2 regions of the Leptolyngbya sp. NK1-12 genome follow, and region 2 is predicted to be linked to the other one. Evidence: riboswitches for the same ligand, from Rfam matches in the RefSeq annotation. Region 2 holds a riboswitch; the other holds the start of a gene.
The links. A riboswitch is a leader RNA that binds a small molecule or an ion and turns the genes downstream of it on or off. The one in region 2 is predicted to bind cobalamin.
Positions count from the first base shown of each region.

Region 1: it holds a riboswitch for cobalamin, as region 2 does, so the genes downstream of both, HJG54_RS12050 (HupE/UreJ family protein) here and HJG54_RS34500 (CbtB domain-containing protein) in region 2, are expected to answer to the same signal.

Region 1 covers NZ_CP053586.1:2,866,541-2,871,790, forward strand. The annotation lists gene HJG54_RS12040 (isochorismatase) at 1-646, shown strand, start outside; gene HJG54_RS12045 (histidine phosphatase family protein) at 651-1,394, opposite strand; cobalamin riboswitch at 1,661-1,876, shown strand; gene HJG54_RS12050 (HupE/UreJ family protein) at 1,894-2,586, shown strand; gene HJG54_RS12055 (glutamate-5-semialdehyde dehydrogenase) at 2,631-3,932, opposite strand; gene HJG54_RS12060 (hypothetical protein) at 3,911-4,318, opposite strand; gene HJG54_RS12065 (prolyl oligopeptidase family serine peptidase) at 4,540-5,250, shown strand, end outside.
Region 2 covers NZ_CP053588.1:1,326-6,575, forward strand. The annotation lists gene HJG54_RS34480 (ubiquinol-cytochrome c reductase iron-sulfur subunit) at 1-383, opposite strand, end outside; gene HJG54_RS34485 (ZIP family metal transporter) at 391-1,545, opposite strand; gene HJG54_RS34490 (multicopper oxidase domain-containing protein) at 1,542-2,630, opposite strand; gene HJG54_RS34495 (YnfA family protein) at 2,755-3,078, opposite strand; cobalamin riboswitch at 3,188-3,331, shown strand; gene HJG54_RS34500 (CbtB domain-containing protein) at 3,354-3,542, shown strand; gene HJG54_RS34505 (hypothetical protein) at 3,580-4,710, shown strand; gene HJG54_RS34510 (ZIP family metal transporter) at 5,194-5,250, opposite strand, start outside.

The DNA.
Region 1 (5,250 bases), on a different replicon from region 2:
CATGGCGATGATTTCGTTGGAAGATCTGGAGCAGGGCCGCTGGCAGGTGAATCCCGCCGTTGCCGTCAATCTTGGGAAGGACTACGACGAGCTACAGACCTATGCCCGCCACTACGTGCGTCAGCTCAGCCAAGCCAACAAGTATTTGCTGACCATCTGGCCCTACCATTCGATGCTGGGTGGCATTGGGCATGCGATTGTCTCTGCGGTGGAAGAAGCCTGCTTTTTCCACAATTTGGCTCGCGGCAGCCAAACTCGGTTTGAGATCAAGGGCGGCAATCCCCTGACGGAAAACTACTCGGCCCTGAAGCCAGAAGTATTGGTAGATCAAAACCAGCAGACAATTGCCCAGGAAAATCGCGCCTTTTTGCAGCGGCTGCTCAGCTTCGATGCGATTGTGATTGCCGGTCAAGCCAAAAGTCACTGTGTCGCCTGGACCGTCGCCGATTTGCTGAACGAAATTGAGGCCACCGATCCGAAGCTGGCCCAAAAGGTGTACCTGCTAGAGGATTGCACCTCGGCAGTGGTGGTGCCCGATGTGGTGGACTTCACCGAACAGGCCGATGCGGCCTATCAGCGCTTTGCCGAGGCTGGGATGCATCTAGTTAAATCCACCGAACCGATCGAGGCTTGGGTCCGTTTATAAAAGCCTACTGGGATAGCTGCGCCCACTCCTCCGGCAACAGATTGGCGACCAGCTCAAACCCACCTTGTCCATCTGGTTTGACGACATAGGCGACGCCCTGCGGTTCGGGGTAAATTCCGGTGGCGGCTTCAAACACATCATCATGGCCGACAATTACCGTATTGGTGCCGCTAGCAGGTAGGGCGGTCAGCATCGGCATGACGGCAGCTCGCATCTGCTGCACCTGCTCCTCGGTGTACTCCTCTGCCGGAGGGAAGTTGAGGGCGGCTCGTTTTTCATAGCGGCCAAAGGCCAGATCGGCAGTCTGCCAAGCGCGGCAGTATTCGCTGGAGTAGACCTGACCGACGGGAATTTGCAGATTCTGAAAGGCTTTGCCAATCGTCCTCGCCTGCTGCCAGCCCACTTCACTCAGCATCCGCTGGGTTGAGCAATCGCCCATTGTGGCGGAAACTTGATCGGCGTAGTCTTTTTCGGTTTGAGCATGGCGGAAGTAAATCACATAGCCACCCTGCCGCAATGCATTCACCAAATCAGCGCCGGTCAAGCGATCTTGAAAGGTTGGCGTCGCCCCTTCACCGCCTTCGCCGCCTTCGCCGCCTTGGGCTAACCGTTGCTCTACCAAAATCTCAGCCTGGGGTGGCTGCGCATGTCCTGACGGACTGTCTGATGATGCAACTGCCGCAGGGACTGCTCCCAGCAAGGAATAAACGCCCACACCCACCCAAATTTTGATCTTATTGCTTCCCATGACCGTTTTTTGGCACCTTATTTTTGGCATTAGAGTTAGCTGCAACAAGGCAATAGCTGACTAGTTTCCTGGCCGCAGCACAAGCGTCTGAGCTAGAAACTGTTTTTTCAGCCGCTCACCTTGTTAAGAATAATTTGCGTTAATCATACGGCCAATTTGATTTTTTTTGAAGCGCTTGCTGAGGAGAATCATGAAGCTCTATTACGTCATTTCACTGAATTGTGCGGTTTGTGACGTAATCTAGTTTGCCGTCACCCAAGGTGATATAGTCAGGAAACTCGATTGGTTCTAGCGGGGAGCAGTCGCTAGACGCAAGGGGGAAAGTGCAGTGTCAGTCTGCCGCTGTCCCGCAGCTGTGAGAAAGTTTTGAGTTTTGAGTTTTGAGTTTTGAGTTTTAAGTTTTGCATCACCAACTCAAAACTCAAAACTCAAAACTCAAAACTTTTCAAGCCAGAACACCCGCCAATCGTGGCATGTTCATTTCATCTGCGAGGTACGGATGGTGCGTAGTTCAATGCGTCGTTCAATGGGTTCTCAACTTAGAAAACGGAGCCGGCTCAGTCAGTTATCGCTGCCGCTGGTTAGCAGTGCAGGTCTTTTGCTGACGGCAACGCCGGTTCTGGCTCACCATGCAATGGCAGGCCGCTTACCGGCTAATTTTGTCGAAGGATTTTTGTCGGGGTTGGCGCATCCAGTGATTGGGCTGGATCACCTGGCTTTTGTAGTCGCGGTGGGGCTGTTGGCTGCTACCGAACCAATGGGCCTGGTGATTCCCATCGCCTTTATTCTGACCGCCATGCTGGGCACGGGTTTACATCTGATCTCGGTACCGTTACCGGCGGTGGAGCTGCTAGTTTCGGGGTCGATTCTGCTGTTTGGCAGTTTACTGGTGCGGCAAACCAAACTGAGTCTGCCGATGGTCGCTGGGTTAGCTGCCTTAGCGGGGCTATTCCACGGCTATGCCTACGGAGAGGCCATCTTTGGGGCTGAGATGACGCCGTTGCTTTCGTATCTGATTGGATTTACGGCAATTCAGCTTCTGATTGCCCTGAGTGCCTTTTGGGTAGGTCGTCGGCTGCTGCGGCAACCGGGCCGCGAGTCAGCGAATTTGCGTTCGGCGGGTCTGGTGATTTGCGGGATTGGGATTGCCTTTTTCGCATCTCAGGTTGTAGCCACGGTTTTGCCAGTTTAGGTTGGCTCAGGCTAGGCATCAATTAATCGCATCAATTAATCGCATCAATTAATCCCGTTTCCTTGAACGATATACTTCACGGTTGTCAAGGATTCCAGGCTAATCAACCCACGGCGGTGCCCTTTCTGATTCGACATGCCTAGCGCAATCGGGGTGCCGCGTTTGGGGTTGCGGTGAAAGCGAGGAGAGGCGTTGATATAGGCAATGGCGCTGTTGATGCTGGTGGCAAATTGGCGGCTTTCTTGGTAGGACTCGGTGGCTAGACAGTCCGCGTGGCCGCTACTGTGCTGATTGATCCAGGCAATCGCGCTTTCTAGACTATCCACGACTTTGAAGGCGATTGTATCGCTCAGATAGGCTCGATTCCATTCCGCCGCATCGGCCACCATCGAGAACATATCGGGAAATTCGCTGGCCAGTTCTGCATCGCCGCGTAGATGAAAGCCCTTATCCTTCAAGCTGTTCCAGAGCATGGTCAGGGCCGTGGAGCTGTGTTGCCGGTGAATCAGCACCTTCTCAATCGCATTTACCGGGTCCGGTTCGGTCTGATGGCTGTCTAGAATCATCCAGCGGGCGATATCGAGGCTGCCCGTGGGCGACCAGTAGAGATAGCAGTTGCCAATTGCGGTCCGCAATACGGGAGCCGTTGCTTGTCGGATCACCTGCTGCACCAAGCTAGAACGACCGTAGGGAATCACCAGATTAATATAGCGATCTAGCGTCACCAGTTCCCGAATCACATCGCCCTGTTCGGCAGGCAAAAACTGCAAACAATCCCCCGGCAGCCCCGCATCTTCTATCGCCAGCTTCAGCGTTTCGGCAATGATTTGATTAGAATGGCTGGCTTCGGCCCCGCCCCGTAGGATCAGACTATTGGCTGAGCGCAAACACATACCGGCGGCAATCGCTCCCAATTCCGGCAGCGCTTCGTAGATCAGGGCAATCACCCCCAGCGGCATCAACTGGCAGTAGGTCTGGCACTGATCAACCTGATAGGACGGCGTGTTGAGAATCGGCTGAATCGGGTCCGACAGCTCGGATAATCGCTGGAGGATTTGCCCTGCGGTTTGCAGGCGCTCTGGGGTCAGCTTGAGCCATTCCAGTACCAGCTCCGGAATCGCCATCTCGCGGCTGGCTTCCAGATCTAGCGTGTTGGCCTCCAAAATGTCATTCTGGCGGTCTAGCAACGCTTCGGCCATGAACTGTAGGGCACGGCTCCGGTCCATGCCTCGCAAGGCGGATAGCGCCAAAGAAGACTGTTGAGCCTGTTGAGCAATCGTGGTGAGATCAGGTGATGATGCGTTCAAGGAACTACTGCCTTGGTCTAACGTCTGCAAGCTAGCCATAGCATCAAGACTAGCATCATCGACAGTACCAATGCTGCAATTACCCGAAACGTAACGCTGGAGCTGAATGGAGCGTTTAGGGTGGTCAGTAGTAACAGAAATAGCAGGCCAAAAATGATCGCCAACGTCAGGGGAAAGTAGCCGCTTGCTAGGGAGGAATGGGCGATGTTCCACTGATGCCCGGTCCAGCGCCAGGCCCGCTTGTAGGGGTAGGTCGTAGACAACTGCTCGATCACATAGCCATTCTCTTGGACCACAAAAATTTGCTGACAGCGATTGCAGCCGAACGCCTCGGTCAGGGTGATTGGCACCAGACGGCCTCGACGACGGCAGGGACAGGGATAGTCGTTGTTTAAGTCAATTTTTTGAACTTTTTGGGAATGCACAGGCGCAACGCAAAATGAGGTTTGTTAAGGCGTGATCGAACTCTTACTCTTAAATCTAGCTCAAACCGCATCGGCGGCAATGATTGTTAATACTCTCTTCAAAGTGAGATAAGGGAGATGCGGCTCGTGAGCCTCACCGAACGAGGGGAGATGGGGGAGAGGGGCAAGCCAAGTGGCGTTGAAGTCGGTAGAGTGGAAACAGTTGTTCAGGCGGTTTTGTTATGTCTCCAGTTGAGAAGCCTCAGGCTCAAACAGCACTCTCCTACCCGAAGAGCCGTAAGCTCGATGTCACGGAAACCTATCATGGTACGGCGGTGGCGGATCCCTATCGCTGGTTAGAGGATCCCCATGCGGAGGAGACGCAGGCTTGGATCGAGGCGCAAAATCAGGTGACGTTTGGCTTTTTGAACCAGATTCCGATTCGGGAAACGCTGCGGCAACGGCTGACTCAACTGTGGGACTACGAAAAGTTTGGCACGCCGTTTAAGCAGGCGGATCGCTATTTTTATTTCAAGAATGATGGACTTCAGAACCAGAGCGTTCTCTATACCCTGTCGGATCTGGAGGGCGAGCCGCGGGTTTTGATCGATCCCAATACTCTGTCGGACGATGGCACGGTGGCGCTGTCGGGGTTGTCGATTAGCGAAGATGGCAAACTGATGGCCTATGGGCTGTCTACGGCGGGGTCGGATTGGCAGGAGTGGAAGGTGCGTGATGTGAACAGCGGTGAGGATTTGCCGGATCTGCTCAAGTGGGTGAAATTCTCTGGGGCGAGCTGGACGCACGATCAGCAGGGCTTTTTCTATTCGCGCTACGATGAGCCGAACGAAACCACCAAGCTAGAAGAAGTCAATTATTATCAGAAGCTCTATTACCATCGGCTGGGCACACCCCAGTCTGAGGATCCCCTGATCTACGAACGCTCGGACCAG
Region 2 (5,250 bases):
GGGTAACCCGCTAGATCTTTCGCGGCTGGACCTTGAGTAACCCGTCCACGCGAGTCAAACTCAGATCCATGACAGGGGCAAACAAACTGGCTCTGGGAAGTTTCCCACTTCACACTACACCCAGCATGGGGACAGGTAGGATTGAACACCCCAATGGTCTGGGGCTGAGAAGCACTACCCACCACGATGAGTTGAGTATCACTGACTTGAACTTGCAGTTTGCCTGCGGATTGATCCAACTCAGACATGTTGCCAACTGCCACAAAGCCGTCTGAACGTGGCTTGGCAGCAATGCGTCTGAAGTCGCAGGCTACCAGAATCGGCAGCAATGTGCTGGTTAGCCATCCCAGTCCTATCCATCTAAAGAAAGTGCGGCGATCCATGAGGTTTTTAAAAATTAACGAGAAGCGCAGTTCCATACATGACGATTAGACCTAAACTAAATCCAATCAGACTGACCATAGAAAGCCAATTGCTACCTGATCGATGAGCCGTTCGGATCAGATAGGCTCCAACCTCCACCATTACTTGCAAGATTGCTCCAACCCCAATTCCTAAGAAAACGGCTGCCCAGTGAGGCGAAAAGGTAAAGGCTCCAATCCAAGTGCCAATCACGGCGGGCAGTCCTGCTAGGGCAACTAAACCAAGGAATGTCCTAAATTTAGGGCGGGCATCAACCAGAGGTGCAGCAATTCCGATTCCCTCTGTAACGTTATGCAGGGTGAACCCGACGACTAAAAGCGAACCCAGCGCCGCTTCTCCAGCTGCAAAGGCAGTGCCGACTGCCAAGCCTTCTCCCAAATTATGCCAGCCAATTCCTAAGGCTAGATAACTTGCAAGTGTCTTCCCTTCTGGAGACTTGCCATCTCGCCTGCCAATCGCCAAAATCGCCAGAAACGAGGTGATAGCAACCAGCCAAACTAGCGCACTGGCAGAGAAGGCACTCGCTGATTGAGTTGCCAGTTCTAATCCTTCTTCCAGCGTGTCTACAAGTAGAAATGCCAACATGCCAACAGTTAGTGCCAGAATGAACTTCATTCCCTGCCCGCCCAACTGCTTGAGGGCTGGGTAGAACAACATTCCCAGCGCGACAGGCATGACTCCTATATATAGCCCCAGCAGCGCATACGCCAAAATGCGACTCAACGAAATTTGGGGTGTGGGTACCGCAACAGCAATCTCATGGTCAAACCCAATTCCCGTATTAGTGATGAACCGGATGTGATGCGTTTCATCACGTACCCAGGGGTAAGGCAATCTAATCCAAGCTGTTTGCAATCGGGGTAATTCTCCCGGTGGCGTTTGGGTAAAGTTCCAGTAGGCTCCGTCAACCTGAACCTGGGCAATTTGCATCGGTTCAGAACCGCTGGCTCTCACAAATAAAGAGATGCCTTGATCGTCGAGCAGCGTTCGCTCTACGGTCAGCTTCTCAATCGGAGGGGCTGAAACTCCTAAAGGTTCAAGTGGATTGCTAGAGAGAAACACTCCAATTGCGATCGCCAGTGCAACGAGCGGCAAGATAATCCAGAGCCACGTCTTTCTCATGCCACCACCTCAAACGCGCTCATCCAACCCAGTTCCAAAAATTCTGACTGGTGAGCATGAAACATATAAATGCCTGGTTCATGCTCCTGGAATGTAAATTCCAAAATGCCCCGCTGAGCTTGGCATTGCATGACTGTATCAACCGTTCGTAGCGTCGGTATTAATGTGGTGCCGTGGTCGTAGTAATCAAAAAAATTTCCGTGGAGATGAAAAGAGTTGATCGGGTCAAACTCAGTGACATTAATTAAATACACTCTCACTGGACGATCGCGCTCGATCCGAATCGGGCGTTTCATAAATTCATGCGGAATCGTATTGACAGCGTAGAATTCGTTTTCGTCATCAAAATTAGTGTCAAACGCATTCATCACCATCAGAAACTCTTGCCACCTGGCATTTTGCGGAGTGCCGAGTAACCGAGACTGAGCTTTTTCTTGTTGATCAGGATGTCGTTGAGGGTCAGGATCGATAATAAACGCGCCGTAGAGTCCCTTGTGCAGGTGTCGTTTAAATGGCGCAGAGTGACAGTGATAAAGGTGACAGCCAAAGGGTTTGGCATCAAACTCATACACTACCTCCTGTTGAGGAAATGCTTCGAGCGTACCCGGAACCCCGTCCTGCCGCGCTGAGTGAATACCGTGAAAATGAAGCGTGTGGGGATGAACACCTGGATTTTTGAAGCGAATCCGGATGCGATCGCCCTCTGTCACGCGCAGTGTGGGACCCGGAACGCGCCCATTATAGGTCCAGGCAGGGTAAACCACTCCAGGGGCAATCTCAACTTCCTGTTCTGCAATTGAGATTTCAAACTCGCGCAACGTCTTGCCATCAGGCAATTGCGAGACGTTTCCTACCTCCCAATCCGTCAAGATCGCTTGTGGGTCAAACCCATTGCGGGAATTGTCTACATCTCCCATCGTCATACTGCCTCCATGCATCGGCACAGAATGACCTGAAGGGATGCCAGTGTCCGCAGACGCGAGAGTTTGGGCAAAAACACTGTTGGGCAGAAGCTTACCCAGTAATGCCCCAACACCCAATACACCACCACCAATGAGCGATCGCCGTTTGAGGCTCAAATCCATAGTCCCTTCTTTTCATATTTCTTTCATAATTCCACAAGTTAGCGCACTTTGATTGGTTTTAGCCATTAAAGTTTGTAAGCGAAGTGGACTAGCAAATGCTCATACTTTTAGTAGAGAGAAACTATTAAGCTCTGGGTGCATACATCATCACCAGAACACCCACTAAGACAATGGCGGCTCCGACCCAATCCAGGCGATCGGGCACAATTTTGTCTACCTGCCAGCCCCACATGATGGAAAGAATAATGAAAACTCCACCATAGGCAGCATAGGCTCGACCAAAGCTTGCAGGTTGAAGGGTTGCAGCAAAGCCATAAGCTGTGAGTAAAACGATTCCACTTAATGCAAGCCAGCCGCTCCTTCCTTCGCGTATCCACAGCCAGACGAGGTATCCGCCACCAATTTCGCATAAACCAGATAACACAAAATAGAAAAGGGATTGGAGCATAGTCTTCAAGTCCTTACTGCCGAGGGTTAGCCCCAGCGTAAACCCAAACAGCGATCGCATCAGTACTTAATAATTCTAAATTTTTCTCACCAAGATCATAAAACTGTTGTATAGTCCTGAAGCAATCGGTTCTGACGGGGAGCAGCCGCCAGACGCGAGGGGGAAAGAGTAGTGCAAATCTACCGCTGTCCCGCAACTGTGAGGAGAATCAACACTCTAAGTCAGGATGCCCGCCGATACTTAGTCCCATAAGTCAATTAATCTGCGAGGTACAGATGATGGTTAGTTCTACTTCTCTTTGGAGACGCACCAAACAAGTTACGCTTTCAGTTCCGATTCAGGTGGCTTTGCTGACTAGTTTATGTGCGCTTATTCTCTGGACGCTGTATTTCAGTACCTATCCGCCTGTACATGACGCTTTGCACACGACACGACATGGTACGGCGGCAGTTGCCTGTCATTAAAGTCATTACAGTGTGATCCAGACTTAGAGAATTTGTCATGAAAAATTTGAAGTATGTTGGCGTGGCTTTAGCAGCCAGCCTTGTTTGTGTATTCCTCTGGTTTAATCCTCTTCCTTCCCATGCGTCTCAGCCTAGTGTGCTGTTGCAGACTGAACCGTTTTTGAGCCAAGTGGTTCCTGACGAAGCGCCCGTTCGGATTGCGTTGCAAGCAGTTGATGCAACGGGGCAGCCCTTATCAAATGTGCAGTTTCAACTGCAACTTTCAACCCCTGTCAAAACCCCTTGGTTCACCTCTGACTTCCCAGTTGTGGAAGGAACTCAATTGCTCGAACTCAGTGCAAAAGCTCCTAGCGGGAAACTAGAGTTTGAACAAGTGATGCCAATTCGGGGAGACTACACTCTCAAGGCTCAAGTAGAACCTCTTGTCGCGGGTGCATTTGAGCCATTCGAGCAATCGTTGCAGCTTTCAGTGCCTGAAAATACTACGAAGTATAGAAATGCTGCTATTTTGATTGGCATTCTAATGATCGTTGGAGTTGCTAGCGGCTGGGTAATTGGAGGTGATCAGACAGTTCGAGACGGTGAGGTTGCGCCTCAACCCATACGACTACTGCTGAGTGCTGCTACAGTTGTTGCGATCGCGGTTCTTTTATTTGTCAATATTAATGCGGAACTTGCAGCTGCTCATAGTCATGGGGAAATGCAATCTGTAACAGCTTCACCTGTACAGAAATCAGAAGATTTTGAGATTCGTTTGTCGGGCGATCAGCAGGCAATAGTCGGACAGCTTGCAAGCCAAACCATTCAAGTTGTCAATGCGAAAACTGGCAATCCCGAAGCAGACATTATTGTCAATGTGGAAGCAATTGCGCTTAAGGATAATAAACAGATGTTTGCCTATTACGGCAGAACAAACAACCAGGGTAACTTAACTTGGAAGGAGCAATTTTTCGATGGCGCACCTCATCAAGTTGTGGCAAAAATTGCACCTCCTAGTAGTTTGACATTACGGGTGAGCCACGAAGTAGAAGTCGAAGGAATTGCACCTCCTCTCTATATTCGGTTTATCTCGCTCAGTTACTACACGGGAATTTTTGTTCTAAGTTTGTTAGCTGGCGTTTGGTTACATCGACAGTCTTCTCGTCCAGTTGGACTGTTTGGTCGTTAAACTGCCTACGCTTAAAGTTAAGCCGTCTAACAACCCAGTTAGTCTAAGAACCATTGCTCTACTGATACTCCTTATTCGTAAGCAATGGTTTTGGTCATTGCTGAATCAGCCTATGAAACGGTTTCTGGAAGCCTTCTCTGTCCTCAATCCAACGAAATCATAGTGTCATTCAGCAATGCCTGGTTTTGGTCATTGCTTAGATTGGAGAGGTTTTATGCATCGCCAACATAATGCCAGTAGTACAATCGCTTTCTTCCTCACCATCTTTCTCCTAGTCTTTCCTGCCAATGCTCATAAACCTGAGATTTCGGGCGACGTTGCTGGAACTTTGCATATTGCTATCTATGCAGCCTTACTCCACTGGGGTTCTCGATAACATGAATTTAAGTGATGGCAAGTTTTTGCTCTCGCTAGTATTCTTTCGGTCTACTTGGGTGTTATGTTCCTTTGGGTTCTTATTGTTATCTAACGGCAAAGGCTAAGTTACCCCAGAAACGCTGACAACAGCCCAAACAGCGCAAAACCACCTAAAAAGAGCAG